DNA from 3 places in the Bacillus sp. LLTC93 genome. Region 3 is predicted to be linked to each of the others. Evidence: riboswitches for the same ligand, from Rfam matches in the RefSeq annotation. Region 3 holds a riboswitch; each other region holds the start of a gene.
The links. Region 3 has a riboswitch for thiamine pyrophosphate ahead of thiC (phosphomethylpyrimidine synthase ThiC). Riboswitches for the same ligand answer to the same signal wherever they lie in the genome.
Positions count from the first base shown of each region.

Region 1: linked by a shared signal. The riboswitch ahead of tenA (thiaminase II) and the one ahead of thiC (phosphomethylpyrimidine synthase ThiC) in region 3 are both predicted to bind thiamine pyrophosphate.
Region 2: linked by a shared signal. The riboswitch ahead of tenA (thiaminase II) and the one ahead of thiC (phosphomethylpyrimidine synthase ThiC) in region 3 are both predicted to bind thiamine pyrophosphate.

Region 1 covers NZ_PVME01000003.1:532,027-542,964, reverse strand. The annotation lists gene prpE (bis(5'-nucleosyl)-tetraphosphatase PrpE) at 1-472, opposite strand, end outside; gene C6W18_RS12340 (monovalent cation:proton antiporter family protein) at 635-2,485, shown strand; TPP riboswitch at 2,539-2,648, shown strand; gene tenA (thiaminase II) at 2,729-3,439, shown strand; gene tenI (thiazole tautomerase TenI) at 3,414-4,031, shown strand; gene thiO (glycine oxidase ThiO) at 4,015-5,127, shown strand; gene thiS (sulfur carrier protein ThiS) at 5,124-5,327, shown strand; gene C6W18_RS12315 (thiazole synthase) at 5,332-6,099, shown strand; gene C6W18_RS12310 (thiazole biosynthesis adenylyltransferase ThiF) at 6,096-7,109, shown strand; gene thiD (bifunctional hydroxymethylpyrimidine kinase/phosphomethylpyrimidine kinase) at 7,127-7,933, shown strand; gene fabI (enoyl-ACP reductase FabI) at 8,214-8,990, shown strand; gene C6W18_RS12290 (CotO family spore coat protein) at 9,104-9,679, shown strand; gene C6W18_RS12285 (CotY/CotZ family spore coat protein) at 9,719-10,162, opposite strand; gene C6W18_RS12280 (CotY/CotZ family spore coat protein) at 10,373-10,864, opposite strand.
Region 2 covers NZ_PVME01000008.1:8,886-19,823, forward strand. The annotation lists gene C6W18_RS17335 (YwqG family protein) at 1-700, opposite strand, end outside; gene C6W18_RS17340 (methyl-accepting chemotaxis protein) at 873-1,712, opposite strand; gene C6W18_RS17345 (energy-coupling factor transporter transmembrane component T family protein) at 1,862-2,596, opposite strand; gene C6W18_RS17350 (ABC transporter ATP-binding protein) at 2,586-4,184, opposite strand; gene C6W18_RS17355 (ECF transporter S component) at 4,159-4,758, opposite strand; gene tenA (thiaminase II) at 4,755-5,441, opposite strand; TPP riboswitch at 5,529-5,632, opposite strand; gene C6W18_RS17365 (hypothetical protein) at 5,689-6,816, opposite strand; gene C6W18_RS17370 (type 1 glutamine amidotransferase domain-containing protein) at 6,958-7,614, opposite strand; gene C6W18_RS20125 (hypothetical protein) at 7,870-8,034, shown strand; gene C6W18_RS17375 (DUF1304 domain-containing protein) at 8,070-8,441, opposite strand; gene C6W18_RS17380 (ORF6C domain-containing protein) at 8,447-8,701, opposite strand; gene C6W18_RS17385 (immune inhibitor A domain-containing protein) at 8,908-10,938, opposite strand, start outside.
Region 3 covers NZ_PVME01000001.1:721,306-732,243, forward strand. The annotation lists gene C6W18_RS03900 (protein kinase family protein) at 1-312, shown strand, start outside; gene C6W18_RS03905 (hypothetical protein) at 348-530, opposite strand; gene C6W18_RS19935 (hypothetical protein) at 722-871, shown strand; gene thiC (phosphomethylpyrimidine synthase ThiC) at 905-2,665, opposite strand; TPP riboswitch at 2,792-2,901, opposite strand; gene C6W18_RS03915 (LysE family transporter) at 3,141-3,773, shown strand; gene C6W18_RS03920 (YhcN/YlaJ family sporulation lipoprotein) at 3,823-4,440, opposite strand; gene safA (SafA/ExsA family spore coat assembly protein) at 4,575-5,816, opposite strand; gene nadA (quinolinate synthase NadA) at 5,948-7,057, opposite strand; gene nadC (carboxylating nicotinate-nucleotide diphosphorylase) at 7,044-7,907, opposite strand; gene nadB (L-aspartate oxidase) at 7,889-9,460, opposite strand; gene C6W18_RS03945 (IscS subfamily cysteine desulfurase) at 9,558-10,700, shown strand; gene C6W18_RS03950 (transcription repressor NadR) at 10,704-10,938, shown strand, end outside.

The sequences.
Region 1 (10,938 bases), on a different contig from region 3:
AAGATCGCATCTGTTTATTTGGCTTCTTTCCAATATCCTTTTCCTTCATCGCTGCGTGTGCAATGATCAGCTCATCTGGAATCAGCACATCATAAAGCGGAGCCTTCTCAAATAACTGTTTAAATTCATATGATAATTTGTTTTTTTCATGAAGCGGCAGTTTTTTTATTTCGTTCACTGTTGTTTCAATGCCATGCAGTAATTTAACGGGATTTCCTTTTAAATAGCGATAAAGCTTAAAGCAATGGTTTCCAGGTACGTAACGGATCGCTCCATGCGAATAGGCATGTATGACAAATTGCATCACGTCTACTGATTGAGGCCCTCGATCTGTTAAATCACCGACAAGTGCTAGTGTTCTCTTATCAGGATGGACGGGTAATCCATGTTTGAGTTCGTATCCTAGTTTGTATATGAGGGTAAGCAGCTCTTCGTAGCAGCCATGGATATCACCAATGATATCGAATTTCATAAGGTTTCCTCCTGATCTTTCTCATCAATTCATCGGGTATAAAGAAGTTTGAATTTTAGAAAATATAACGAATGGCTTTCATTTCATTTAGGCAATTGTTAGAATCAATGCTTTAACGTAAGACTTAAAAAATTAAATATGAATGTTAGGAGGCTTTAGCCAATGGAGCATACATCTGTTTCATCACTCGTTGTCGTTATTATCGTAGCCTTTTTCACCCCCATTTTATTGCACCGATTTAAGCTGACCATTCCGGTCGTTGTCGCTGAAATTATCATGGGGCTCATCATTGGAAAAAGCGGGTTTCAACTAGTTGTCGAACATGACGCATGGCTAGATACGTTATCCATGCTTGGTTTTATTTTTCTGATGTTTTTAAGTGGACTTGAAATAGATTTTTCTTCTTTTGAATCAAAGAAGAAAGCAAGAGAACTTCCAAATGGTCTAAAAGAACCGAATACGTTTAAAGCAGCCACCATTATTTTTCTTGGGGTATTTTGTATTTCCTTTATCCTGTCCTATGCGTTTGTACTCGCAGGGTTTATCGAAAATGCCTTTTTAATGACGCTCATCATTTCCACCATCTCATTAGGTGTAGTGGTTCCAACCTTAAAAGAGGAAAAGTTGATGCAGACGAATATTGGTCAAATCATTCTGCTTGTGGCCGTTATTGCTGATTTGGTGACGCTGATTTTACTTGCTGTGTTTTCCTCCATTTATGGCGATGGAACAGGGAACATGTGGCTGCTGTTATTATTATTTGCAGCGGGCATTCTTCTTTATTTATTTGGCCGAGTATTTAAGACAAAATCCATTTTTCAGTCCATGTCAAAAGGAACGGTGCAAATTGGGACAAGGGCAATCTTTACTCTCATTATAGTCTTAGTTGCCTTATCTGAATCACTCGGTGCTGAAAATATTCTTGGGGCGTTTTTAGCAGGCGTGCTCGTGTCCCTCCTTTCGCCAAATAAAGAGCTTGTCCAGCAGCTCGACTCATTTGGTTACGGATTTTTAATCCCGATCTTTTTTGTGATGGTCGGTGTGGACCTGAATATATGGGCACTGTTCAAGGACCCAACCATTATGATCATGATTCCGCTATTGTTTATTGCATTACTGCTTAGTAAGCTAATTCCCATTCTTTATTTGAAAAAATGGTATGACATGAAAAAAGTCATCGGCTCCGGCTTTTTATTAACATCGACGTTATCACTTGTCATTGCAGCTGCGACGATTGGGGAGCGGCTTGGTGTCATTGATCATAAAATGTCAGGCGCATTGATTTTAGTCGCTGTGTTGACGAGTATTTTAACGCCTGTTTGGTTTAAAGCGCTGTTTAAAAAAGAACAAGAAACGAATCAAAAAAAGCGTGTGACCTTTATTGGGGCAAACCAGCTGACTTTACCCGTAACACTTGATTTGCATCAGGATGAATATGACATCCGTATTTTGCATGTGTTTCAAGAAAATAAAGAAGCACAGCTTGCTGCCGATTCGATCTTTGAAGTTGAAGCGATTGAGCAATACGACGATGAGACGCTGAGAAAGGCAGGCATCGGCCAGGAGGATGTTCTAGTCGTAGCAACAGGCAGTGAGACAAAAAATAAGGAAATTGCTTTATTTGCAAAAGAAGAAGGGGCGAAACAAGTCATTGCAAGTGTTAACAAAGCGGAAGCAGAGCTGACGCTGAAGGAAGCGGGCATTGATACTTTTTCTAATTTCCTATCATCTAAAACGGTGCTAAGAGCGTTAATTGAAGCGCCTGATGCGATTCGATTGTTAACAAATGAGGATTCTTCTTTGTATCAAATTCAAATGAACAATCATCGGTATCACAATGTCATGCTGCGGGAATTCCCTTTTACCGGCGATTTGGTGTTTGTCCGTATTTTTAGAGGGATAGACAGCTTAGTACCGCACGGAGATACGGCGCTCAGAAGCGGAGACCGCGTGCTTGTGTCAGGTTCCCGGGAATATGTGGCAGGACTTAGAGCCCAATTAGAGTTGCAATGAACCCTTGACCAATGAACAATTCCTGATTAAGATAGAGGTACAACATCATATGTTTGATCCACTAGGGGAGTCCTTTAAAAGGGCTGAGATAAAAGTGTCGACTTTTAGACCCTCATTACCTGAACAGGTTCATACCTGCGTAGGGAAGTGGTGCGGTTTTTGACTATGCTTTTTACAAATTCCAAGCCACTTTCCACGCGGAAAGTGGCTTTTTTATATGAAGAAACAGGAGGAGAGAGGAACATGACATTTTCAAAGGAATGTAAAGAGGCAGCAGCAACATGGTGGAATGGAAGCTTTACGCATCCTTTTGTGAAAGGAATTGGAGATGGCACACTTTCACTCGATCGGTTCACCTATTACGTGATGCAGGATTCGTATTATTTAACTCATTTCGCAAAGATGCAAGCATATGGAGCTGCCATTAGTGAGGACTTACATACGACGGGCAGAATGGCGTATCATGCGCAGGGCACGTATGAAGCAGAGCTATCCCTGCATAGAAAGTTCACAGAGCTTCTTCAGATCTCTGACGAAGCACTCGACAGCTTTAAGCCTTCACCCACTGCTTATGCGTATACCTCACATATGTACAGGTCTGTGAAAAGCGGACGATTTGAAGAAATTTTAGCCACGTTATTGCCGTGCTACTGGCTATATTATGAGGTGGGGGAAAAGCTGAAACAAACGACACCTGACCATTCGATTTACCAAGAATGGATTTTGACATATGGAGGGGATTGGTTTAAAGAGCTTGTCTTTGAACAGGTCAACCGCTTTGATGAACTCGCGGAAAAAGCACCAGAACATGTACGGGCCAATATGAAAGAAAATTTTGTGATTTCAAGCTATTACGAATACCATTTCTGGGAGATGGCGTATAAAAAGGAAACGTGGCAAACAGCATGCTTAGATGGAGTTGGTGCAAATGGAACTCCACGCAGTGACAAATGATTCGTTTCCTGTTAATGAGCTGATCAAGCAAATAAAAGCCATTGAATCTGAAGTGGACTTTATTCATATCCGGGAACGGTCTAAAACAGCAAGTGAGCTTGTTGATCTCGTGAAACAACTCCGTTCAGAAGGTGTACCGAAAGAGAAACTCGTCATCAATGACCGAGTAGACGTCGCGCTGCTCACCAATATTCACCGGGTACATCTCCCAGGCCACAGCTTTTCGCCAAAGGAGCTGCGACAAAAATTTCCTCACCTTCATGCGGGTGTGTCTGTTCATTCGATAGAAGAGGCCAAAGCGGCCGAGGAAAACGGTGCAGAGTATGTCATGTTTGGGCACGTATATAACACCTCATGTAAACCAGGACTTAAGGCGAGAGGCGTAAAGCTTGTGGAAGAACTGACTTCTGCGCTGTCCATTCCGGTGGTGGTCATTGGCGGGGTGACGCCTGATCGAATCCCAGAATTGCTGCACGTGAATGTGAAAGGGATTGCTGTCATGTCAGGAATTTTCACTCACCATCAGCCGCGCATCAAGGCCCAAGCATTTTCTAAAAAGCTAAAGGAGAATCCTTATGAAAAAGCATTATGACGTTGCAATCATTGGCGGTGGAATCATAGGGATGTCCATTGCGTATCACGTCGCAAAAGCAGGAAAGCAGACTCTTTTACTTGAGGCGAATGAGATAGGGAAGCAAACGACGAGTGCGGCTGCTGGGATGCTCGGTGCACATGCTGAAGGAGAGGGTCATGAGGATATTTTCTTTCAGGTAGGCAGAGCAAGCCAGGCATTATATGAAAAATTAAAAGTTGATCTTCAGCATGAATCAGGCATTGATATTCGAAAATCAGCGGGCGGTATTATGAAGGTAGCCTTTACAGAAGAAGAAAAACGTACACTTTGCCGGATGCAGCATTTGTCTACGTTTCAGTGGCTTGAGGCAAGTTGTGTGAAAAAACGTATGCCGCAAATCGCAAATGACATCATGGGAGCAGGTTTAATTGAAGAGGATGTTCATGTTGAGCCTTATGCGGTATGCAGGGCATTGTGGCAGGCAGCTGTTCGGTACGGGGCAGATGTGAAGGAGTTTACACCTGTGATCGAAGTCATGCGGGACAAAGAAGCAATCACTGTCAGAACAGCTAATGGCACATTCACATGTGATGACCTTACGATAGCAAGTGGTGTATGGTCTGGCCGCTTTTTTGAAGAGCTAGGGTTATCTTATTCTCTTTATCCAGTAAAAGGAGAATGTGTGTCTGTATGGAATAGCGGCCCAGCGCTCGCACACACCATTTACCATGATCATTGTTATATCGTTCAAAGAGATAGCGGAAAGCTCGTAATTGGTGCAACGATGAAGCCAAATGATTGGCAGGCTGTTCCGACACTTGGCGGCATTGAAGCTGTGATTCAAAAAGCGTCTCAGCTCATGCCTTCTATAAAGGAGATGCAGATTGATCAATGCTGGGCAGGACTTCGCCCGGCGACAAGCGACCGGCATCCTTATATCGGAAGACACCCGGAAGATGAGCGTATTCTTTTTGCAACGGGACATTATCGGAATGGCATTTTACTTGCGCCAATTACTGGAGAAATCATTCGCGACCTGATATTAGGCAAGCCTGTCCAAGAGGAATGGCTTCATGCGTTTCGCATTGGCCGAAAGGAGGCACTGTTTATATGAAAATTCAATTGAATGGCAGAGTTGTTGATTTCGATAAAGAGAATGGAACGATCTATGATCTGCTATCAGCCTATCAGCTTGAAAATCGTGTAGTGATCGTCGAAAAGAACCAAGAAATTATTGATAAAGAAGCGTTTCAACAAGTAGAAATTCAACCAAATGACACGATCGAAATCGTTCACTTTGTAGGAGGAGGATGACAAAATGCTACACATTGGCGGAAAAACATTCACATCAAGACTATTACTTGGTACAGGAAAGTATCCATCATTTGAGGTTCAAAAAGAAGCAGTGAACGTATCAGAAGCTGAAATTTTGACCTTTGCTGTGCGAAGAATGAACATTTTTGAAGCATCTCAACCGAATTTTTTAGAGCAGCTTGATTTATCAAAATATACATTACTTCCAAATACAGCAGGCGCAAGTACAGCGGAAGAAGCGGTGCGCATTGCCCGTTTAGCGAAGGCTTCGGGGCTGTGTGACATGATCAAGGTAGAAGTGATTGGCTGTTCAAGATCCCTTCTACCTGATCCAGTCGAAACGCTAAAAGCATCTGAAATGCTATTGGAAGAAGGTTTTATCGTGCTGCCGTATACATCAGATGATGTGGTACTGGCAAGAAAATTAGAAGAACTCGGTGTCCACGCCATCATGCCAGGGGCCTCTCCAATCGGTTCAGGTCAAGGCTTACTAAACCCTCTGAATCTCTCATTTATTATCGAGCAGGCGAAGGTGCCGGTCATTATTGATGCGGGTGTAGGCTCTCCTAAGGATGCTGCTTATGCGATGGAACTAGGGGCTGACGCTGTATTACTCAATACCGCCGTGTCTGGTGCAAAGGACCCTGTGAAAATGGCCAAAGCGATGAAGCTGGCCATTGAATCAGGAAGATTAGGTTTTGAGGCAGGACGTATTCCGCTGAAAAACTATGGTACAGCCAGCAGTCCGCAGGAAGGGATGCCAGCGTTTTGAGCACACGTTATTCACGTCAAGAGCTTTTTTCGCCGATCGGAACAGATGGGCAAAAGCAGTTAAACGCCTCAAAGGCTGTCATTATTGGAGCGGGAGCACTTGGAACAGCCAGTGCTGAAATGCTTGTTCGTGCTGGCGTGGGATCTGTCACCATTTTGGATAGAGATTATATTGAATGGAGCAACCTTCAGCGTCAGCAGCTTTACACAGAGCAAGATGTGCAAGACCGGCTACCAAAGGCTGTGGCGGCTGAAAAAAGACTAAAGCAGGTGAACAGTGAAGTCTGCGTAAGAGGAATCGTCATTGATGTGACCGCTCAAAATATTGATGAACTTGTCAGCGGGGCTTCGATCATCGTGGATGCAGCTGATAATTTTGAGGTGCGAATGATCGCAAATGATGCAGCCATCAAACATCAAATTCCTTTCTTTTATGGAGCCTGTGTAGCCAGCTATGGCATTCAATTCACTGTCATTCCGGGAGAGACGCCGTGTTTACACTGCTTGCTTGAGCATTTACCTGCACAAGGCATGACATGTGATACAGCAGGTATTATTAGTCCGGTTGTGCAGCAGGTGGCGGCATATCAAGTGGCAGATGCTCTTAAATGTTTAACAGGACATCAAGTGACTCCGATATTAAGATCCTTTGATTTATGGACAAATGAACGGTCTGACATTCGGTCCGTCTCGTCTTTAAAGAAGGAGCAATGTCCAAGCTGTGGATTGAAGACATATCCATTTCTCTCATATGACCAGAGAGCGAAGGCAGACGTACTTTGTGGCCGCAATACGGTGCAAATCCGCAGTGCAGCAGGGACGCCACCGCCTTTACATGAAGTGGCCCTTCGGCTAAAGAAAGCAGGGATGGATGTGCTTGAAAATCCGTATTTGCTTTCTTGTCAAAAGGACGAGTTCAAGCTCGTCTTATTCAAAGATGGCAGGGCACTTGTACACGGTACAAGTGATATTGCCAAAGCGAGAACCATTTATCATCAATGGATTGGCTAATGAGAGGGTGTGATGAAATGACGATTAAAAAGGCATTAACCATCGCGGGTTCGGATTCTGGCGGCGGAGCAGGAATTCAAGCAGATTTGAAAACCTTCCAGGAGCTCGGTGTGTATGGAATGTCTGCGATCACAGCGATTACAGCGCAAAACACACTTGGCGTTCATGGTATATTTCCGCTTTCTATCGAGGCGTTAATAAGTCAAATAGATGCAGTGGCAGAAGACTTACTGCCAGATGCCGTCAAAACAGGGATGCTGTGGAGTGCTGAAATGATCAAAACGGTTGCTGAAAAAACGGTTCAGTATCAGCTGAAGCTGATTGTAGATCCAGTCATGATTGCAAAAGGTGGGGCTTCTTTATTAAATGAGGATGCTGTCTCTGCAATGAAAACACACTTACTGCCAGTCAGCTATGCAGTAACGCCCAATCTTCCTGAGGCAGAAGTGCTGACAGGCATACGCATTCAAACAAAAGAGGATCGCTACCTAGCAGCAGAACGTCTTTATGAGCTCGGCGCGAAATACGTAGTGATCAAAGGCGGACACGGTCCATTTGACGGCCTGATCACAGACCTGTTGTATGATGGAAAAGGCTTTATTGAAGTCACAAATGAACATATTGATACACCACATACACATGGCACAGGCTGTACTTTTGCAGCGGCATTAACAGCAGAAATAGCCAAAGGATGTTCCATGAAGGAAGCCTTTGAAACTGCGGAAACTTTTGTCCATGAAGCGATTAAATATCCTTTGCATATTGGCGCTGGTCACGGGCCTACCAACCATTTTGCTTATCAGCAAAACAGGATCAAAGGATAAAAATTGGACCGTCTTCACTTGCGAGGGCGGTCTCATCGTGTAGACAAACCCTCGCATTCTTTCTCAGTCCTGCGTGCTGGTGCTCACGGATGTCAAAATTCGCTCCGCGCCAGTACTCATCTTTCCTAGACTTCAAGGGCTTTCTATCACGCTGAAAAGAAGACATAGGGCTAAAAAGAAACTTTCTTCGAGCGAAAATTGTCATTATCTCATGATCTATGATAATATTATGATCAGGTACTAATACTATGTCTTGAAAAAATGGGAGGCTTTAATACATATGAACTTTTCTTTAGAAGGCCGTAATATCGTGGTCATGGGTGTTGCCAATAAACGAAGCATCGCTTGGGGAATTGCTCGTTCACTACACGAAGCAGGAGCTCGTTTGATTTTTACTTATGTTGGAGACCGTCTTGCTGAATCTGTGAAAGAGCTTGCAAGCACACTTGAGCGTGATGATTCAATTATTCTTCCTTGTGACGTGACAAGTGATGAAGAAATCGAAAAATGCTTTGCTACAATTAAAGAAAAAGTACAAGTCATTCATGGTGTTGCACATGCTATTGCGTTTGCAAACAAGGAAGAGCTTGTCGGTGAATATTTGAACACGAACCGTGAAGGGTTCCTTTTGGCGCACAACATTAGCGCATACTCATTAACAGCAGTAGCAAAAGCTGCACGTCCATTGATGACAGAGGGCGGAAGCATTGTGACGCTTACATACCTAGGCGGAGAGCGTGTTGTATCTAACTACAATGTAATGGGTGTAGCGAAAGCAGCACTTGAAGCAAGTGTGAAATATTTAGCAGCTGATCTAGGAGCAGAAGGTATCCGCGTGAACAGTATTTCTGCTGGCCCAATTCGTACTCTATCTGCAAAAGGCATCAGCGGCTTTAATACGATCCTGAAGGATATTGAAGAGCGTGCACCGCTTCGCCGTACAACGACTCCTGAAGAAGTTGGCGATACAGCATTATTCTTATTCAGTGATCTATCTCGCGGCATGACAGGTGAGAATCTGCATGTTGATTCTGGCTTCCATATCATTGCCCGCTAAACGAATAAATGACTTGCAGCATACCAATGACTGGTATGCTGTTTTTTATTTTTCTTCTGATTCGAAGCATCCTTTCATATATATAAGGAATGAATCATTCGGGAGGGATTAGTATGTCAAATAAAGGTGATGAGAATCAAAAGCCGCTTATGTATATTGTTCAGCCGAGCTATGATGAATCAAAGCCGGCCATGCAAGATATTGTGAGAAAGCGAAAGAAGTCAGAAAAACCGCCAGAAAACAAAAAAAGCACTAAAGACACGATCGAAGAAAGTGCGCAGGAACCTGTATCACAGGAAGTAGAGCAGAAAAAAGAAGCAGAGCCGCCTGCACTTCAGGAAGAACAAAAGGTCACACAAGAGGCAGAGCTTATACAAGAACGAGAGCCTCTGAAAGAAGAGGAAAAGCAGCCAGAAGGCGTATTTCATGAAACAAAACAAGAACCAAGAAGAAAACGAGTGAAAAAGCCTTTAAGTCAAATGAGCATTGACGAGAAGGTCGACTTTCTCACAAGTCTGCCTCATAATATGCCAAGAGCACTTTGCCTGATTGAAGCCGATGGTAAAACATATAGAGGGATTATAATGGATAGGAAGGAAAATACGGTGATCATTCGTACAGCAGGTGGCGGAAATCCAGTTGAATTAGCGATTGAAGAGATCACTTCCATTCATCCGCTTGGCTTTTAAAGTATATGAAAAAAAAGTCCCATTTAGGGACTTTTTTTGTTAGCAGCTACGGTTGATGAGTCGTGGATTTAAGCACTCGATTGCGCAGAAGCAGTCAAGATCCACTTCGATGCAATACTTCGATTTTTCTAATCGGAACACATCACATACGGAATCTTTATCTGTAAAATCTAAAATATGACGGTCTTTGTCAAATGCAATAAGCAAGCTGAGTGTTGCGCAGTGATCAGAGATGTGTTCGACTCTGAAAAATGCAGTGCTGAAGCAAGGTCCTGCATCTACTTCTCCGACGTTTCCGAATGCGACAAATGGTTTTGATTTGGATGTAAATAGAACAAACGGGACAGTGTCACCTAATGAATGTGATGGAGAAAGAAGATTGCTGTAACAGCTAGTCGGGCATTCTTCTTCGACGGCATTTTGTAAGTCGTTAATGTTTTCAACAGCCTCTGCTACACAGTTCCATGAATGTTTGCGGCTCATATTCAACCCTCCTATACAAGGAATTTTGTTTGAGTATTTGAGCACTGTCATCATCTACAAGCGATATGTTGTGTTGCGCCTGTTGAAGCCTTTTGGTTCAATCAATGCGGAAGCGGCAGCTCTTTTGCTGACTCCTCCGCATGATTGGTTGTCATTCGTAAGGAAGGGGATGCTTTGACTCATGACAAGTTAGGTCAACGGACGATTTGTTTAGCCGTGGTGATGATGTTTTTTATCTTTCGTTGGCATGACTCTGTCTACAAGTTCTGGGTTTAAACATTGGATCGCGCAGAAGCAGTTCAAATCAACCTCAATACAAAAGTCCGTTTTTTCTAGACCAAAGAAGTCAGGGTCACAAGGGTGACACACGCTCAGCGTATGTCCGTGTACATCAACAGGTCTTAATACTGATAACGTAGCACAGCAGTCGTGTAATTTTTCAACCCGGAAGAAGATGGATTCGAAGCATTGGCAATCGTCAACAAATCCTCCAATGTTTCCGAAAGTAGAAAACAATCCGCCCTTTTTATCAAAAAGTAAAAACGGAATTGTATCTTTTCCAGAAACTGTCGGGCTTAATAAATTACTGTAGCAGCTCGTAGGACATTTATCTTCTACAGCTTCCTGCTCTGCTAAAATCTTATCAACCGCATCGCATACACAGTTTTCATCATGTCGGCCATGGTGTTTTCCGCAGCTCATGGATTTCAGCTCCTTTAACAAGGTATTTGACTTTAGTCCTTAACAACATATGTATGCGCCCTCTAGTTGGTGTG
Region 2 (10,938 bases), on a different contig from region 3:
CTGAGTCGATTTGTAATAACAGAACGGTATGTTCCTGGTCTTCGTAGGTACGCGGGTCCTCTTGTGTAAAGCCTGGATACCCACCCAATTTGTGACCAAAACCACTCTCTGTCTCATAAAATTCATCTAGCAAGGCATCCGCTTCATCTCCATCAATACCTTCTACACCTTCGAATAGGTCCCAGCTTTGTTTGCCTGTGACTTTTTCAAATCGAAAATCTCCTACACTGATCGTTTCGCTTGATAATTCACCTGTTATCGCGCCTTCTTTCGTCACAGGAAAATAAAAATCATCTGGAATTTTCACAAAAGAAAAATCAGTTAATAACTCTTCTTCTGCTAAAAAAGGTTCTTCAATGAATTTAATCCGAAAATCTTTTTGCTCTGTTTTATGGTCAATATTCATCCCATAAAGATCATCATGAACAGAAATAAAAATTTGCAGAAGTCCTGTTTCTGGATAATCTTTCAGCTTCGGCAGCTGTCCAAAATTAACTTGTGCCAAAAGCTTCATAGGATGTCCTTCACCGTCAACTGGATATTCGTCGTTTTTTGGGAAGTAAGGGTCCCCTGCTATTTTGCTGTCGTATGGTCCTGTTTTTCCTTGTTTCATCTGTAATTGAATCATTGGTTTTTCAGTTTGATCTAACAATGTTCGGTAAGGTGCGAGTATTTCTTGCAGCTTCGCTGATTGTGTCACGATGGTCTTCCTCCTTATGAATAGGTCTAATGACCAAGCTAGTCTCTCTTTTTCTATCATACAGAAGTGTACCCTGCCTGTCAGCGATCAATCGGTCAATATCCTAACAAGTTCCTCACCTTAAAACGTTAAAAAAACCTCCTATTCAGCTGGAGGTTTTGATCAGAATTTTTTATTTCACTTGATAGTTAACTAAGTCGTCTGCCAATGCTTTCATCGTTTCATTAGTTTCGTGAAGTCCTTCAATAATTTTAGTAAAAGTGCCTACAAGCTCTGCTTGATGCTCAGAGGAAGCCACGATTTGTGCAATTTCTTCTTCCATTCCTTTAATAGATCCCTGTACATCTTTTAGCGCTGTTTCAATATCAGTCGTCGCTTGCTTCGCATGAGTGGATAGCTTCCTCACTTCTGTTGCGACCACTCCAAAGCCTGCACCCGCTTCACCTACTCTTGCAGCTTCTATTGATGCGTTGAGTCCGAGTAAGTTCGTTTGATCAGAGATACCTTTGATGAGATTGGACACTTGATTGATTTTAGAGGAATTTTCGACAGTGGTTTTCGTATTTTGCAGTATTTGTTCACTTGTCGCTTGTAGTTCCTCTGAATGTGCGGCAACTTGCTGTACCATCGCGACTAGTTTTTCAGATGCTTGGTTGCTCTCTGTCATGATGTGATCTAATCGATGTTGATTGGTTTGGTCATATGCAACACAAAAGGCAGCGACAACCTGACCATTCTCATCTGTAATCGGGACGGCTACGATATCCATTGGAATCCCGTACACCTCTTTCGGGATTTGAATAAATGATGGCTCTCTCCCATTTTTCAGCATCGCAAAGTTTTGAAATCCATTAGCCACTGTATCACCAGCTTTAAACCCTAAGTCAATGTTCCCATGTTGCTGATAATAAAGAACCTTCTCTTTCCCTAAAACAGAAAAGGTTAGTTGCTCTCTCATAGCTAGTCCAATGATTGGTAAAGCGTCTATTATGTTATCAATTCTCTGTGACATTCGCTCACGTTCATCCTCTCTTTTTCTCAGTACATCCTCTTTATCGGTTCTTTATATGATCTATTACAGCCTGCAATGTGTACTAATATCAATCAAATGACCTAAGACATATAAAACACCCACATTCTATCAAGAGAATGTGGGTGTTTTTAAAAAAAGAAAATGCACACGAAGACACTGATACCTATGAAAAAAAGGTACATGTAGTCAATCCAAGATGTGCTGATGACATGATAATACGTTCGCTCCCTCGTCCCTGTGAAGCCTCTTGCTTCCATCGCAATCGCTAGGCGTTCAGATTTTCGTACGCCCTGCGTGAAAAGGGGAAGTGCATAACGTATAAAGGCTTTCCAGCTGTTTTTTTGCTTGTAGCCCCTGATTTTATGCGCAGCCTTCATTTGCTTTAATTCACTCTGAAACAACGGGATAAATCGGAAGCCGGCAAGCATCCCATACGCCCATTTAGGTGACATTCGGCATTGATGTATTAAGCTCATCATAAAGGCTGTCAAATCTGTTGTAGAGGTAAAAAGAAGACCAAAGGTCACAAAGCCAAGCATTCTGAAAGATATGGTGAGGCCATTTCTTAAACTCTCCTCTGTGACATGAAACCACGCCCACTTCCAAACAGTATGATCCCCCTTGCCGAAGGCCGCCATCATCCAAAACACGAGAATAAAAAAGATCAGATAAGGGACCAATCTTGTGATAAGATACTTGATATTCCAACCGCCTAGGACAAGCCCGATACCAAGAGCAAACAGCCAGATGATGAAGGTTGTTTTGGGATCGGGAATCGCCATAAGACAACACATTGCAAGAAGATGAGCGAGTAATTTCATGACTGGATTCACAGTGGATAGAAAGGAGTGATTACTTTGCAATCGTCAGCACGTCCTTTCTTTCAGCCACATAGCGATAATGCAAAGGCACTCTCAGCTGATAGGAATCAACGAGTTTCTGATTTGAAAATAAATCATAAGGCGTGCCATCATACACATGCTCCCCTTGGTGAAAAAGCAGCACCTGATCTGCGCATTTATCGACGAGCTCCATATCATGTGTGACCATCATAATGGTAGTGCCTTGGCGTTGCCGCTCTTTCAAACGTCTGATTAATTCCTTCGCCGTTTTTTCGTCCTGTCCAAAAGTCGGTTCATCTAACAGTAATACATCCTGATCAAAAAGAAGCATTGTGGCGACACTTAATCTTCTTTTTTGCCCTAAACTTAAGGTGAAAGGATGCGCTTCCGCATGCTTCTCTAAGCCGAACTCTTCCAATAGCTGATACGTTTTTTCTTGTACCACTGATTCTGGCCAATTTCGCTGTCTTCCGCCAAATGCGATTTCATCAAACACCGTGTCTTGTATAAATTGTAGCTCTGGATTTTGAAAAACAAAGCCTGCTTTTTCATATAGTAATCGGTCAGACCACTTTTTGAGATGTTTTTCTTTTAAGAAAATATGGCCTTTTTTGATTGGCTCTAATCGGATCAAATGTTTAAGACATGTACTTTTTCCGCTTCCATTTTCCCCGATGATCGCCACCCAATCTCCTGTTTTTATATCCAACTGCAGGTCATTCATAATCCTTTTTTTTCCGTAGCTTAATTGAAGATCATCTGTGCGAATGATTGTCTCTCGATCGATTGATGACACCTTCTCACGCCGCTCTTTTCTTGCTTCAAAGGTTTGCATAAGTGTTTGACTCAGTGGGTGAAATGGATCTTGAATGATAGTGGACCATTTCTCGGGAAATATTTTTGGGCGCCAAATTCCTGCCTCTTTCATTTCTCCCTCATATGCTGTCATCACCTCTTTCGGAGATCCATCTGCTAAGATGCTGCCTTGATCATCTAATAAAATAACCCGATCCATCCATTCGATGACACCGTCTAGCACATGCTCCACAAAAATCATGGTTTGATGTTGATCAGCTGCAAGCTGCTGAAGCAGCTGAAATATCTCCATTCTGCCTGCTGGATCAAGCTGTGCAGTCGGTTCATCAAAGAACAGAACATCCGGCTCTAACGCTAGTAAGCAAGCAAGCGCCAATCGCTGCTTCATGCCGCCTGATAATGTGTGAATATCTGTATTCGGATCGACATCCAGTTGTACTTTTTGCATGAGATGCTGAATGATGTCATCCATCTCTTCACGAGGGACAGAACGGTTCTCTAAGCTAAATGCAATTTCTTCATTGACCCGGTGCATACAAAACTGGGAATCAGGGTCTTGAAACATAACACCTGTATGTCTTTGTAACATCACTTCTCCCTGCACGTCAGCTTCCATATGTTCTGGAATGATACCAGAAAGCACCGAAATGAGCGTGGATTTTCCGCTTCCGCTTGGTCCTAAAATAAGCACCTTTTCTCCCTTTTGAATAGAAAGAGATACTTGATGCAGAACAGGCTTAGGCTGTTCATAAAAACGGACAGTGAGGTTACTGCACGCGAGAAATGAATCCATGCTGTTCACCTTTGTTTCGTTTTTCTTTCATGATGGCATATTGATTCAGTACACCGGTCTTGGATAATGCATCCACTACAACTTTCGCTAAGCATCCCCCAAGTATCATACCGCTGATGATTTGAGTCACAAGTGTCATGAGTAAAACTTGAGGCGTATAATAACCAAATCCATTGGCAACCAGGCTATATGCCATCGCTCCTACAGCTGCAAAGGCACCAGACAGCATAAGTGTCCACATGCGATATCGTTTATAACCAAAAAGAGCGAAGGCGATTTCTGCCCCAAGTCCTTGGCATACACCAATCAGCAGAGCTGAAAGACCGAAGTGGCTGCCTGTCAGTAATTCCACGGCGGCTGCGGCTGTTTCTGCAATGAGGGCAGCTCCGGGCTTTTGGATGATATAAGCGACGATTGGACTGGCAATCACCCAAATCCCAAACATGATATTGCCTCCTGCTGGACCAACAAGTGCTGTAATCGGTAAATAAAGAGTGGACCACCCTAAATAGATCACACCGCACGCTACAGATAGGATCACAGCAAGGACGACTTCTTTCATCTTCCACGTCATGATGAATGCACCTCCAGCTTGACTGGCCACTCTTCCAAAGTGAACGCCATTTCCCAGAATTTGTACTCAAGCTGACAGCTTAAGAAGAAGTGCTGTTTCATTTTTTCTTTTTCTTTCTCACTTGCTCCTTCCGCCCACTGATCAAGCCTTTTGCAAAGCTCAACTGTAACTGAGTCAGTTAACCCGCCATAAAATGTGATCCACTCATAAAATGGATGCGCCGGGTCAGGCTGCACATCTGAAAGCATTCGTTTGCCTATTTCCCAATATGTCCAAGGGCAAGGTAGCAAAACAGCAATAATTTCTCCAAGCGTGCCTTCCTGTGCGACTTGCAGCATGTGATGAATATAGTGGTGAGCACTCGGAGCCAATGTAGCACCTTGTAGCTCATCATATGCTACACCTGCCACTCGGCAAAGGTTTTGATGAGGATGTGTCTCACTATCTAGTACAAACGCGATCTGCTGATGGAAAAAGGCAATATCCTCTCTATCTGTACATCTACTAATCGCTGCCGCATAAATTTTAATGAATGCATTTAAGTATTCTGCATCTTGTTTGACGTAATGGATGATCTGTTCCTTTTCAAGCTTTCCTGCTGCCAGCCCTCTGACAAACGGATGCTGATAAATGGCTTCAAATAATGGTTCTGCTTCTTTCCTTAATTGCGTTGAAAATGTCATAAAAAAAGCCTCCTCTTCTTCAGTTGAATAAATGAAAAAGCCACCCCAAATGGAGCGGCCTTCTTATCGATTCAATCATGAATAAGACAAGGTCCAGCTCCACTTCCCTCCGCTAGTACGAACTAGATCAGGTTCAAAGGGTCCAAGATTTCCTCTTGTCTCAGTCATACATGACTCCCCTAGTGGACTTTTGTCATTTAATTATCTTTACTGTACACATGTGGCGATTTGATGTCAACCGCCTTTCTTAATTCAATGTATTAATCGTTGGCAGCTTCTCGATTCCTGCAGCATAGTAGAAATTAAGAACACTGAAGAAATCAATCGGCTGTCCTGTTTTTAAATCAACGGCTAAAATATGATCGCCGTAATTTGTCAAATCATCAAGGTCTAAGCGTCTTGGTGTTGTCTTCCCAAGCGTATCAACAAAGCTACTATGGTAGTATTGTCCGCTTGCATACGATGATTGATGGTACATAAACAATGTCTCCACATCTAAGTAGACGAGAATGGCCTCAGATGAACTCGCATAAGGAGCAGAGTACGATACTGGTGCCGAAATACTTTTCACTTTCACACTTTCAACAGAATGGGTTCTCTGTTCATATTTTCCATCATATGAGAAATAAAACACACGCTCCCATTTATAATCGGCGGTCTTCGATTGTTTGTTATACACTTTTGTACCATTTGCGAAAACATCCCCATTGGCATACGCAGCGACAAAGTATTGCAAGGTTGATGACAAGGATTCAGCACCTGTGAAATTGGGTGGGTTTTTTGCATTCACCTGTAATGTATATGAGTCTCCGAAGTCTCCACCGCTTGTGATTCCAAACGCATAATCACCCGCTGGTAAATTGCTTACCCCAAGCAGACTGCCTGCCGGTTGAATAAGATCCGTTGGATAAGCTTGTCCTGCTTCAAAATCAACAACAAATAATTGAACGAAATAATCAGCATTTTGAGAGGTAATCCGGCTGATGAGTGCCTGAGGTGAAGACGTGCTTAAAAACCATAAATCAACTGGATCCTCCTCTGATAAGACAGCCGATTGATTGATTGCTAGTCCATCGATGGAACGGACAGCAGACGTTCGTAGCTTTCCATCTTTAGCTGCTTTTCGTTTGATACTGATTCCATTTTTCTTATCTACTTTAAATGATTTTTTCACTTGCTTCTGTTGAATAGCGGTTCCTTTATCCTGCTTCAAAAATGACTCTTGCACTTGCTGGATGGCTTTTTCCGACAATGGCGACACTTTTCCATCTGACTTTGGTGCGTCTTCTGCTTTTAATGCTGGTGAAAATAAACCTGCTGTCACTAGTAAAACAGACAGCAAAGCTACGGTGATTTTTACGTAAAATGCTCTCACAGGAACATCCCCTTTTCCCTAATTTGGGTTTTTTACCCTGTGATCATTTTACCATTTTTCCAATACTTGTTTTGGTCTTTTTCAGGAAATTTTTATAACAAAAAAACCAGCCGTATGAGTCACGACTGGATTTTTGACGATTTATGCAATGGTTTTGACAAATAAGCGTGCTGTTTCTGCACTTGATCCTGGGTTTTGTCCAGTAATGATTTGTCCATCTACAACAGCAAATGGCGCAAAGGCATCTCCTTTTTCAAACACTGCTCCTTGCTCACGAAGCTTTGTTTCCAATAAAAATGGAACCTTTGATGTCAGCTGAACGGCATCCTCTTCCTCGTTCGTGAACCCTGTTATTTTTTTGCCTTCGATAAATGATTTTCCATCTCGATCATTCACATCAACAAATGCTGAAACGCCGTGGCAAACAGCTCCGACAGCACCATTTTTTTCTGAAATTGCTAAGATCGCATCGGCTACCAGTTGATTGGATGCAAAGTCGATCATTGGGCCATGTCCTCCCGCAAAGAAGATCCCATCATAGTCAGCTGGATTCACATCTGTTAGCGCCTTTGTATCTTGAAGTAATTCATACACATCCTGATATTGCGCTGGAACACCTTCAGGAATTGAATTTTTATCTATTGGTACAGTTCCACCTTGAATGGAGACAATTTGTACATCTAGTTCATTTTCTTTAAAGATGTGAAAAGGCTCCGCCAATTCTTCTAGCCATAGGCCTGTTGGGTGTCCGTTCATTTCCGGGCTACTTGTCGATACTAATAAAACTTTCTTACTCAATTTGATCATCCTTTCGATTCTTCATGTGGTCATTTTATATTTTGCACAATTAAATATCAAGCAATTAGACTTCAATGCAACTCTTTATGGTATACCCGATTTTCTAAAAAATATGGCATCACTTCAAATCTAATCATTATGTCACATTCTATCGGTAGGGAATTTCATGTAAAATTGTCATTGAGTGATATAATATGAGGAAAGATTGACAGACCTCTCGTGCTGGAGGGGACTTTTTAAAGGAGTGGAAAAGAGATGAAAACCTATTCGATTGTGATGATCATCATCACGCTCTGTATCATATTGGCGGTCTTCTTGATGAACCTAACAGGGGTCATGTACGGAAAAATCATTTTGGCTGTTGCCGTTGCTCTTTGTTTGACATCCATTATTCGTTTGATGGGTCTTCGAAAAAGATAAAAGCTGCCCTTTTATCGGGGCAGCTTTATTTAAGATTACATAGCCAGCATAAGCGCAATTAATGCGAGCAAGGCTGGTATTCCTTGTTTGATGATAATGGATTTATTGGATGTCACACCGCCAAATACTGCTGCGATGATCACACAAAGAATGAAAAATAGCTGAATCATATAACCAACGGTATTTGATCCGAGAATGAGCCCCCAAACGAGACCTGCAGCTAGAAACCCGTTATAAAGCCCTTGATTGGCAAACATCACTTTCACATTTGGATCTTTTTGTAAGTGTTCAGGCAGTCGGAAAGATCTTTTAGCCATCTTTGATTCCATAAAAAACATTTCTAATAACATGATGACAATGTGTTCTAACGCGACAATTCCTACTAAAATCATTGCTAAAATATTCAATTTAGTTAATTCCTTTCTGATAGACGATCACGAATCTCTATTTTGTCCGTGTATAAATCAAAGTCTTGTATTAATTCTAGCGCTTCAGTAAACCGACTTTGTGGAATGTCTCTCATTTTCCTTACACCGAATTCCTTTTTAATAAAAGCCATGATGGTATTGATATGAAGCTTACCGTGGCCATCATACTCCAAATGGCTGCAAAAAGTCTGCATCGTCCCTCGAATCACCTTTAATTGCTTGTCAGTGACACAACTCATTGGTAACGCTCATCCTTTCCTGTTTTTTAACAGCTAAAAAGAACCGTGAATGAAAGAAAAACCTTCCAGTCTCTATTATATAATGGTTTCATTCGGATATCAAAATAAAAAAGAACAGACATTCGATCAAAAAACGATCATATGATAAAAATCCTTGTCTCAACACATCAAAAAGCCGGATTCAATGGTAGAATCCGGCTTTCTGTTTAGTTACTTTTAGAAATTAATACCTTTCCAACAGAACGATCCTTACTTTGTCCAACGACTTTAAAGGATAGACCATATGTCGGCACATCGCGTCCTGCGTCTGGGTTATTTGGATTCACATAATTCTTTTGATCACTAAATGTACGAGTCGGACGAATATAGCGATCTTCCAAGGTTAAGCCTGTTGTCGCTGTATAATCAATATTCAGCTTCGTACTTGGATTCAAAGAAAATGCTGCATCATGTACTTGGAATCCTGTGGCCGCAACAGAGCCGTCACTCCATTTTAATACTTGCTGATCCGCATCTACGACACCAAGGAAGCCGTTTCCTGGGTGCTTCCCTACCCAGTTATCACTATAAGATTGATCGACATACCACACGACCAAACCGTTATTATAGCTCATCAGACTTGCCCCACGTTTGATATGCTTTAAGCCTTTATCGACATCAGCATAAGAGCGCCACTCTAGTAAATAGTATTGCGCTGCATATTGTTTTCCGTTAGATTGAGAGAATCCATTGAAGGTAAAAGTGGACGTTCCCTCAGCATCATCAGACCATACCTTCGTTCCATCTGCTGTTACGTTTAGATCATCTACGAACAAGCCTGGTAGCGAATAGCCTGCATCGGTTGTGTATCGGAATTGCAGATCGATTTTCTTCCCTGCATAATCAGAAAGATCAAAGGTTGCATCTACCCAGCCGTCTGATTTTCCGTCGATGCCATTGCCTTCGTTAGCACCTGCTTCATTTCGATCATTCGTGATGTTACCAGCAATGGTTTTCCATTGATCGGTCCCAGTCTCACGAACTTCTACATACGCATAATCATAATCTTCTTCGATATCGTACCATGTTTTAAATGTAAGCTCTGCTTTGCTTCCTTTTGACAAATCAATACCTGTTGTCGTCATGGTTGCATTCAAATTGTCACCCGTCCCACTGAAGTACGCGTATTTTCCTTGAGCAGGCTTTGTGACCACAATCTCTTTATCTGGTAAATCGACTCGAACAGCATCATGGTTGGTTCCTTTTGTTGCTGCTTCATCAATTAATACTGTTTTGCTTTTCTTTAATGCTTTACCATCAATGGTTTGTCCTGAAAGCCAGTTGCCACCATGCAGGTTTTGAAGCATTTCTTTTGCATATGGACTAAAGCCTGTTGGTTCCGTACCAGGTACTTTACCTGCCCAGCTCCCACTTGACATGATAGACCAGTAAGAAACGGGCTCTCCTTTACCTGTGTATTGTGTATCGTACTCATCAGGAAGACCAAGATCATGCCCGAATTCATGTGTGAAAACGCCTGCTGCGCCATCTTCAGGCTCAATGGTGTAATCTAATGCGCCTAATTTTCCGTCTTGACCCGCTTCAGATTCAGTATTCGGAATTTCAAATACATCACCAAGTGACCAGCGGTGCGACCAAATGGCGTCAGAGCCTAGCTGTCCGCCGCCTGCTTCTTCACCTACGCCAGCGTGAACGACCATGAGATGGTCAATGATGCCGTCTGGCTCGTTATAAACGCCGTCTCCATCAATATCATAGCGGTCCCATTGATCATATTCACCGAGGTCAATATTCGGATCTTTTGCGGCTGCTTCAAGGGCTTCTTTCACCAATTCACGCGGTTTACCGTCACTGCCTGATTCGTCTGGTACGTTTCCACCGTAATAAGCTGCTTCATGCTTAGCTGTATACCATCCTGCAACTGTTCCACTGATTGTGTAACTACCGCCGGACTGCTTTTCATAATATTGTTTCATGGATACTTTGCGTTTACCATCTGGACCGATGTAGCCATTTTTTCCGAAAAGCATATCTTGATAGTGCTGTTGATCGTACTTGTCATAGTACATATCAGTCTCTTCTTTTTTAATACTATTATGCTTATAATCTTTAAAATCTACTAATAAAACCAACACTTTATCATTGCGAACGTCGCCTTTATACTTTTCCTTTGTGACTGGCTTTACTTGATTGCCTTCTTTTCCTTTATGCTGCTTCAACTTTTTCTTTTTGGCTAG
Region 3 (10,938 bases):
AAACAAATGATTGAACAAGTAGATGAGGCGCTAGAAGAAGCACGTGATAAAGGGTTAAACCCTTCAGATATCCATCTGCGCAACCTGATCTTAACAAAGGAAGGGCTCGTGAAGGTAATCGACGTTGCCCGCTTCACCCAAACGAAAACATGTCATCAATGGGATGATTTAAAAGCTGCTTATGTCTATTACCAAAAACCTTTTTTCCCTAAAAAAGCGCCGCGTCTGTGGCTTGAAGTGATTGCCTATTTGTATAAAAAGAACTGGTTCTCCCGCGGCCAGCTTAACAACCGAAATGATTTCTCTGCATAATGAAAGCCGCTCTCCTTCCGAGCGGCTTTTCTGTTTTATTCTGTTTCTACATGGATACTATTGACATTTAATAGGTTAATGATTTCATTATTCAGCTTAAACCATTGATTGGATTCCTCAATTTTTTTATACACATCGTAGGTAGCTGGACGTTTTAGCTCGAAATCAAGCACTTCCCCATTGTTCATATGAAATGTTACCTTGAATACTTTCATCATAAGATCACCTTCCACTCTTTCTTGTTCGCTAACTGGTAAGGTCAGCTCTTTTCATTCATTCTCTATTCAACTCGTTTCCCCTCCTTCTTTCCTTCCAAACGCAAGAAGTTTAAATTTTGTTTAAATTCACACAACATCTCTATCTCTCTAATCTGTAAAGAAGTATATTGTTTAGAAAGGAGGCTGTCTTCATGAAACAGAAAAAGAAACGAACATCTCCAGAGAGACAAACTGTCTTGTTTCATTTAACAGATGCCCTGATTCCGAGTATGGAAATCATGGCGATTGCAGTAAGAGCATTTTTCCATCTCGTGAGAAAAGCCTTTTCAGCCGTTTTATAAAAACCCCGCACAAGAGAAGTGCGAGGTTCTTTTTTAGGACTGATAGATTTGACTTCCTTGGCTGACAAACTCTTTTGCCTTCTTCTCCATCTCTTTTTCCACTTCTTCTGATTGATTGCGGATATCATGAGAAATTTTCATACTGCAAAACTTCGGTCCACACATGGAGCAAAAGTGAGCGGTCTTTGCACCTTCAGCTGGCAATGTTTCATCGTGGAACGCCAAAGCTCTTTCTGGATCAAGTGACAGGTGGAATTGATCCCGCCATCTAAATTCAAATCTCGCTTTCGATAATGCATCATCGCGCTTTTGAGCAGCAGGATGTCCTTTTGCGAGATCAGCTGCATGTGCGGCAATTTTATAAGCGATGACGCCTTCTCTCACATCTTCTTTATTTGGCAGACCTAAATGCTCTTTTGGTGTCACATAACACAGCATGGCTGTTCCATACCAGCCGATCATGGCAGCGCCGATAGCGGATGTAATGTGATCATATCCCGGGGCAATATCAGTTGTAAGAGGTCCTAACGTGTAAAATGGTGCCTCTTTGCAAATCTCCATCTGCTTATCGACATTTTCTTTGATTTTATCCATCGGGACATGTCCAGGTCCTTCAATCATCACCTGTACATCATGTTTCCAGGCGATCTCTGTCAATTCGCCTAACGTTTTCAGTTCTGCAAACTGCGCCTCATCATTTGCATCAGCGATCGAACCTGGTCTGAGTCCATCTCCAAGAGAAAAGGCAATATCATAGGTTTTCATAATTTCACAAATATCTTCGAAATGGGTATAAAGAAAGTTTTCTTGATGATGAGCGAGACACCATCTTGCCATAATCGCTCCGCCTCTTGACACAATTCCCGTTACTCGATCGACTGTAAGCGGAATATACCTTAATAGCACGCCCGCATGAATCGTGAAGTAGTCTACACCTTGTTCAGCTTGTTCAATTAATGTGTCTCGGTACACTTCCCACGTCAAATCTTCTGCCACTCCATTCACTTTTTCAAGTGCCTGATAAATGGGAACGGTTCCTACTGGGACTGGGCAATTTCGAATGATCCATTCTCTCGTTGTATGAATGTCCTTTCCAGTGGACAGGTCCATCATTGTGTCTGCCCCCCACCTGATCGCCCACGTCATCTTCTCTACCTCTTCATCGATGGATGACGTCACAGCTGAATTGCCAATATTCGCATTGATTTTGACGTGAAAATGCTTTCCAATAATCATCGGCTCACTTTCTGGATGGTTAATATTCGCTGGGATGACTGCTCTTCCGCTGGCTACTTCCTCTCTAACAAACTCAGGGCTTAGCTGTTCTCTCAAAGCGATAAATTCCATTTCAGGTGTGATGATGCCTTTTTTTGCATAATGCATTTGTGTCACACAGGCGCCATGTTTCGCGCGAAGCGGCACATGATGAAAATCAGTATGAACATGATGAAAGGGCTCTTTCCCCTTTGAACGATACCCGTTATCTTCCGGTTTCACATGACGCCCTTCGTAGCTTTCTGTATCTTCTCTTTCTTTAATCCACGCCGCTCTAAGACGATTTAAACCCTTTGTAACATCAATATGGGCATTCTCATCTGTGTACGGTCCACTTGTATCGTACACACGGATCGGGTCATTTTGAATGTCTCCCGCCTGTGTCACAGTATTTGAGAGCATAATTTCCCTTTTTGGCACCAAGATGTCAGGTCTTGAGCCCTGCTCATACACCTTTCGACTTCCGTCAAAGCTTGATAGTAAAGATTGAGTTGATGGGACATTTTTATTTTCTTTCATTTGCTGTTCTCTCCTTCTCTTTTTGTCATCGGACAGGATGGAATCAGCACCAGCAAAAAACCAGGCTCTATGTTGAGAACCTGGTTTCGTCGTCAGAAAAAAACATGAATGTCATTCTTATGACACATGTATCATCTTCAACTTCCCCACGCTGGTACGAGCCAGATCAGGTCCAAAGGGTTAAGAAGCTTAAGCTTCTCTCTCAGCCCACTTAGCGGGCACCCCTAGTCACTCTTATTGATTTCCACATCAGTTTATCATAGAGGCGATATGAAAAAAAGAAGATTCAGGAAAATAGTTCCTTTCCCCTACAAGCTACACCGATGAGCAGGATATGCAAACTTCTATACAACAGCTCTACCCTTTAATTCGATCAAATCAGAAATAATCATTGATCCTTTTATCCTATTATGTATAATTAATCTAAACGGAGAATTTTTATACAAACTATTTGTTCAAAGGAAGTTCTAGTCGATTGCAAACATTTCTAACATTTATCGTCGTAGGATTCTCAATTGCTCTACCTGTTGGAGCGATCACGGTTGAAATGACAAAGCAGGGGTTAAAAAACGGCTTCTTTCATGGCTTAACAGTTGGAGCCGGCGGCATGACAATAGATATCTTGCTCATCTTGGCTTTATATGCAGGATTCGCACAGTTTTTATCATTGCCGTTTGTCCAAATTCCGCTTTGGCTGATCGGGGCCGTATTCTTAATGATTCTTGCATACGATTCCATTAAAAATGCGAACCAAGACATCCATTTAGCAGGAGAAAAAGTCAACAAATCATTCGCAAAAACATACCGAAACGGCTTGCTTGTGGCAGTATCTCCTGGAAACCTTGTGTTCTGGGTATCGGTGTTTGGTGCTGTACTGGCAGATGCTTATACTAAAACAGATTCATCTGAATTTATGTTGGCTGCCAGCGGTATTTTGGCAGGGATTCTTCTTCATGACCTCGGTCTTCTCACAATTGTATCTTTGACAAGAAAAGTGATGAATCGGACAATGATAAAGTGGACATCCATTATTGCTGGTATTTTATTACTTGGATTTGGCTGTTATTTCTTTTACGAATTTTATATAGGCATCAAGGTATATTTTTAAGAAAAGGCTAGAGTTCGTAATGAACTTTAGCCTTTTTTATTTTATTCAACTATCGGGTCATGCCTGTTTGGCCTGTTTCAAATTGCGTTTTTCTCATATCTCTGAAGCGTGTGAATGCTCCTTCGTCTTTGATGACTTGGACAGCTCTTCCATCTGCATAACGAGTCGCTGCTTCTTCTATTTGTGTTACGCCTTCTGCCGTCAGGCGTCCATCTGATTTAATCGCAATATACACATTTTCATCAGTGACCATCACTTGTGAGTCTGCTACGTGGTTCATTTTATTCACACGGTTCGCAATTTTTCGTGAACGCTGTACGTTCTCTTGTTTATCGTAGCCAGAGAACGACATTTGGTTATGATAATTCATATCTCCATGACTATAGCGTCCATCTCCGCCAGTAAGCGGCATTCTCACTTGATCCTCCGTAGGACGTGAACGATAATCAACATTCGTTGTATTTCCGTTCATCCCTTCCATAAGCTCAGAAATTGGGCCTTGGTGATCTTGGTTGTTGTCTGTCGCCCGTTGATTCGAATGATAACCAACCGGCTGGCCTGATTGATTGTGACGAGTATCTACACCCGCGTTGTCATTTGTACCACATGCAGTTAAACCAATAGGAAGAAGCACTAATGCGATTGTTTTTTGCCATTTTTGTCTCAAACGAAAAACCCCCTGTACAAATTCAATCTCATGAGCGCGAAAACAGGCTCTGTTTTAGCATGTACAGTTCAGGGAAAAATCAAGCTGTCAGTTATAAACAAAAAAAGGAACGATTGAGATCGTCCCTTCCGTCGTTAATCTTCTTCGTCTTCTTCTGGTCTTGCAAAAACCGATTGACTTGGATATTGCTGCATGTATGGCTGAGCGGGATAACCACCCATTTGACCATACGGAACAGGATTTGGATAATGTCCAGGCCATGGCTGATGATGATGCTTCATGCCATCATCACATCCGCAGTCTTCCTTGCCATATGCTTCATTTGAGGCGTTTGGATAAAAGCCTTGATTAGCATTTGCGTTTGCGTTTGCATTTGCATTTGCATTTGGATGCATGTGGTGGTGCCAGTGATGTCCATCGTTTGCATGATGCTCATAATTTTCCCCATAGTAAGCTGGCGCTTGATAGGCTGGATAATATGGCTGAGCAGGGTAAGGATACGGCATCATATGGTGGTGATAATACGGCTGGACCGGATAACAAAGACCTGATCCTGGTAAAATAGGTGAAGCCGGTACCATTTGCTGCGGATATGGATACATCGCAGGCATGTAATGACCATGACCATAATAAGGATCATATGATTCATGATGATGGTGATGATGCTCTTTATTTTCAGCCATTCCTCCTACTGCTGCTCCTCCAACATTCGGCATTTGTGGGAAGTTAGGAAGGTTTGGGTAATTGCTATGCTCCATCTCTTTTCCCTCCTCTTTTTGATGCGGAATATGAATAAATGGATCATATCCCTTTGCCACTTCATCTTTGTGATGATCCTTATTTTCATAATGAAGATGGTCCTTATGATCTTTATGGTCCTTATTTTCATGATGAAAATGATCCTTGTGATCTTTATGGTCTTTCTTCTCATGAACATGATCTTTCTTTTCATGAAAGTGATCTTTTTTCTCATGATGTTCTTTTTGAGGAGGAGGCGTAAATGGCTGGTAGAGATTGGTCTGATAATAGTTCACATCAACTTGTGGAAAAACTGGCTGCTCGATCTTTGGCACTGGCGGTACATAAGGGACCGGTTCATTTGGCTTTTCCTTCGGTTTCGTATCTTGCACTTGCACGACGTCCTTTGGCTTTTCTTTCACATACGGATGTTCTTTAGGTTTTGGCATTTCTTTCACTTTTTGATGATCTGTTTTCACAGGAACACCACTAGATGGAATCTTGATCTTCATACCCGGCATGATCAAATCTGGATTACTGAGCTGTGAATTTAGTTTTTTCAATTCTTGAAAGTCGACTCCGTATTTCTTTGAAATTTTCCAAAGGGAGTCTCCTTTTTGCACAATATGAATTTTCAACGTTTTCCCCTCCTATGCAAAACGTGAACGTAGCGGTTATGTCAGAAGTACAATATGTTTCAACATAAATTTATGCCTATTTACAAGCCAATATGATAAAAACTTGTTTTCTGATAGGAGGGGCTGATTCATTATTTAATGGTGAGCATTTTATTTAATGCAAGCAAAGCCTCTTTTGTAATCTCTTCATTGACCTGAATCAAACCGACTGGCTCACCCTTTTCAATGCTTTCAAGTGACCACAACAAATGAGGCAGATCAATACGGTTCATTGTCAAACATGGACACATATCTGGGTTAAGGGATTCAATTTGTTTATCCGGGTGCTGATCTATGATGCGTTTAACTAAATTCATCTCTGTTCCGATCGCCCACTTGCTTCCTGCTGGTGCCTGCTTGATCGTATCAATAATAAATTTCGTTGAACCAGCTAGATCAGAAGCTCTTACCACCTCATGTGTGCACTCTGGATGCACAAGGATTTGAATGTCACGATCTCTTTTTCTCGTTTGTTCAATATTCTGAACGGTAAACTTCTCATGTACAGAACAATGCCCTTTCCATAAAATCATTTTGATGCGATTGAGCGGTTGATCGGTGATGAGCTTTTCTTCTACTTGATCCCAGACAGCCATTTCTTCTAGCGGGATACCTAAATCAAAGGCTGTATTACGCCCTAAATGCTGATCAGGGAGAAACAAAATCCGCTCTTTTTGTGTAAGCGCCCACTCCAGTACTTTCTTAGCGTTTGAAGATGTGACGGTCGCCCCGCCATGCTTGCCGACAAATGCTTTAATATCAGCTGTTGAGTTGACATAAGTGAGCGGGAGTATCGTATCTCCAAATAGAGCAGTGAGCTGTTCCCAGGCTCTGTCCGTTTGTTTCATGTTCGCCATATCTGCCATTGAACAGCCTGCTCTCATATCTGGCAACAGGACGTGTTGATTCTTTTTTGACAGCATATCTGCCGTTTCTGCCATGAAGTGAACACCGCAGAACACAATGTATTCTGCCTCCTGATTGTCAGCTGCTATTTGCGCTAGCTGCAATGAATCACCTGTTGCATCTGCAAATTGGATGACCTCATCTTTTTGATAATGATGGCCTGGTATAAAAAGCTTTGATCCAAAAGCTCGTTTAATGTCTAAAACACGCTGCTTCATCTCTTCATAAGAGCGGTGTTTATATTCATCTGGCATCATGGCCGAATGTTGATTCGCTAGAACATCAAGCATGGACATGAGTCGTTCCCCCTTTATAGCTGAATTCCATATTCATACTAAAATCAAATGATGGAGCGGAATGTGTCAGAAAACCAAGTGAAATGAGATCGACACCTGTCCCCCGGTAGCTTGGTAATGTCTCTAACGTGATGCCTCCTGATGCCTCTGTCAGGATCGTCTCTGGTGTCATTTGTTTAAAACGTTTCACTTCATCCGGAGAGCAGTTGTCAAACATGATGACATCCGCTTTTGCTTCAATGGCTTCCATGAGCTGTGCTTCTGATTCAATTTCCACTTCAATTTTCACCATATGACCGGCGTATGCTCTTGCTTTTTCTACCGCTTCACGGATAGAACCACATGCGGCAATATGGTTATCTTTAATCATCACACCATCCGATAAGCCGAAACGATGATTCTTTCCGCCTCCTACTTTCACTGCATATTTCTCTAACATGCGCAAGCCAGGTGTCGTTTTTCTCGTATCACAGATCATAATAGACGGATCAGCTAATCGTTGTACTGCTTCATGTGTTAGGGTGGCGATTCCTGTCATGCGCTGTAATATATTCAGAATGACCCGTTCTCCTTTTAGCAAGTCGTTAACTGGGCCTCTTATTTGAGCCATTACAGCGCCTGAATGAATCCAATCGCCCTCTTTGAAAAACAGCTCAGTTTGAATCTGTTCATTCAGCAGGCCATACCCCATTTCAACGATTCGTGATCCTGCCAATACGCCCGATTGTTTTGCGATGATGTAAGCTGTTCCTTTCTTGTCTTCAAAAATGGCATCAGCTGATACGTCTCCAAAGCCAATATCTTCTTTTAAAAAATGAGTAAGCATTTGTTTTAACTGTAAACGTTCCATTCGGCACCGATCCTTTCATTTTTCATGATGTGAATGTGGCCCTTTTCATGTACAATCTGTTTTCCTCGCCACAAAGCATCATTCCGCTTTAGATAATCCATTCGATAATGGCCGCCCCTGCTTTCTGTACGGAGTAATGCAGACTTAACAAGGCAAATCGCTAATGCCCATTGATTGCTTAATTCAATCTGTTCATTTGTGATATCCTTCACATTGATTTGCTGAAAAGAGACTTGTTCTAATTCATCGAGCAAGGTCTGCAAGCCTTTTTTATCTCTGACAATTGCGGCATATGCTGTCATCTTTTTTCTAATCTGAGCCTCTGAAATAGTTGGGACAGCCCATACTTCTTTTATAGAAAGAGATGGGATTGTTTTTTGCAGTTTTGGCAATTGCTCAATACGCCTAGCCGCTTTTCTTCCTAAAACGAGACCTTCCAGAAGAGAATTACTCGCCAATCGATTGGCGCCGTGTAGCCCTGTACAAGCTGCTTCACCGATGGCAAAAAGCGATTGAACGCTCGTTTCTCCATGTTCATTGACCTTGATTCCGCCCATTAAAAAATGCATACCAGGAGAAACTGGCAATCGGCCGCTTGCCATATCGACTCCAGCTCGCTGACACATCGCATCAATCGCTGGAAAACGAACAGAAAAATGCGGAATATCATGGATGTTGAGATACAGATGATGACCTAATTGCTGCTCATGAAAAATAGCTCTAGCGACCACATCTCTAGGAGCTAAATCGGCCTGTGGATGAATCCCTTTCATGATCCGCCTGCCTGTTTCATCTTCTAAATATGCTCCCTCTCCTCGCACTGCCTCTGAAACAAGACCGACTGCTTTTCCAGCGATCGTCAAAAGAGTCGGATGAAATTGAACAAATTCGAGATCCACTAATTGTGCTCCAGCTCGATGGGCCATCATCAGCCCGTCTCCTGTTACAGAAGGATCATTTGTGTTTGTCTCATATAGGGATCCGCAGCCCCCAGTGGATAAAACAACTGCATCTGCGGTCATGGTATGTACGTGTCCTTTCTCGTCTTTCCACACAATACCGACACATTTCCCTTCATGAACTAATAGATCAATGACATGATGATATTCGTATAGATGAATATGTGAGCCAAGCTGACTTTTTAAAAACTGCACGAGGGTTTTACCTGTTTGATCTCCTCCTGCATGCAAAATGCGATTAGAGGTGTGAGCTCCCTCTTTACCTAACTGCGGCATTCCCGCTTCATTCCGATCAAATGGACAGCCTTCTGCTACGAGCTGCTCTACAAGGTGTTTTCCAAGACCCACTATCTCCTGTACGGTCTTGTCATCATTATGATCACAGCCGGCAGCTAGCGTGTCTTGCACATGCTGAGCAACTGAATCATGTGCTGAAAAGGCCGCAGCGATTCCCCCTTGTGCAAGCATGGAATTACTAGAGGAAAATTGTTTTTTTGTCATCATGATGACTTGGCAGTTTTCTGATATGGTTTTTGCAAAGGAAAGCGCTGCTATGCCTGATCCCACCACAATGACTTTTTTGATTGATGACACAATCGCCCCTCCTGTCATTTACACCTGTCTTGACACATATCATTACACAACACTACAATAAATACAAGAAAAAATTTTCATACAGGAGATGGATGGTTTGGTCTATTTAGATTACGCAGCTTCTACACCCGTTTCTGAGGAAGCTCTACATGTATTCCAACAGCTGAGCAAAGATTGCTACGGGAATGCAAGCAGCCTTCATGATGCAGGGGGAAGAGCTAATGACATATTGACTTATAGCAGACAATCACTCGCTACGATTCTTGAGGGCGAACCAGACGGCATCTACTTTACAAGTGGCGGAACTGAATCCAATATCCTTGCGATTCAATCGATCATGAATGGGCTGCCCGCACATAAACAGCATGTCATCACCACATCAGTTGAACATCCTTCCGTTCATCACGCGCTCGATGCCTTGCACCGTCTTGGTGTGAAGGTCACAATCATTGAACCGAATCAAAACGGGATCATCACAGAGGATATTCTTAAAAAAGCTTTATTGCCTGAAACAGGATTAGTGTCCATTCAGCACGCAAACTCAGAAACAGGTATTATCCAGCCATTGGCTCAATTAGCACCTCTTTTAAAAGAAAGACAAATTCTTTTTCATACAGATGCCGTGCAAACATTCGGAAAGATTCGTGTGTCTATCAAGGAGCTTGGGGTCGATGCCATGTCCATCTCCAGTCATAAAGTGTATGCACCTAAGGGCGCTGGCGCTGTCTATATGGGCGCGCATGTCCCTTGGAGGCCTTTATATACAGGTGCAGTGCAGGAAAACGGCTTACGTCCAGGAACTGTGAACGTTCCGTGCATCGGTGCTTTTGTTGCGGTGAGTGAACAAATGCTGCTTAAGCTAGATGAGCAGCATCAACTGGATGAGCAGCTTCGTGATTATTTTCTTCAGCAGATAAAAAAACGTCAGCTGCCTGTCCGTACGCTTCAGGACAATGACAAGCGCCGCATGCTGCCTCATATTATTGGTTGTTTTTTTGAAGGGTTTGAAGGACAATATGTAATGTTAGCATGTAACCGGCATGGGATTTGTATATCGACTGGAAGTGCATGTGCATCTGGTTATCATCATCCTTCCCCTGCTGTGAAGGCATTGCATGTATCAGATCGTGATGCCCTTCAGTTCATTCGAATATCATTTGGACGACTATCATCAAAAGATGACATCGATCAGCTTTTGCATACATTTGAGAACTTGCAAAAGGAGAAGAAAGGAGCATAAGACGTGGTTGAAGAGAGGAAACTCATTGGCGAAGACAGAAGAAATGCCATATTACAGTGGCTGAAAGAAACAGATACACCGCTCACTGGAAGCTTTTTAGCTAAAAAGGCCGCTGTATCACGACAAGTTATTGTACAAGATATATCATTATTAAAAGCAAAAAACGAACCCATTATCGCCACAAGCCAAGGCTATGTGTATATGGCGCCGCTGCATGCGCCAGAAACGGAAATTGAAC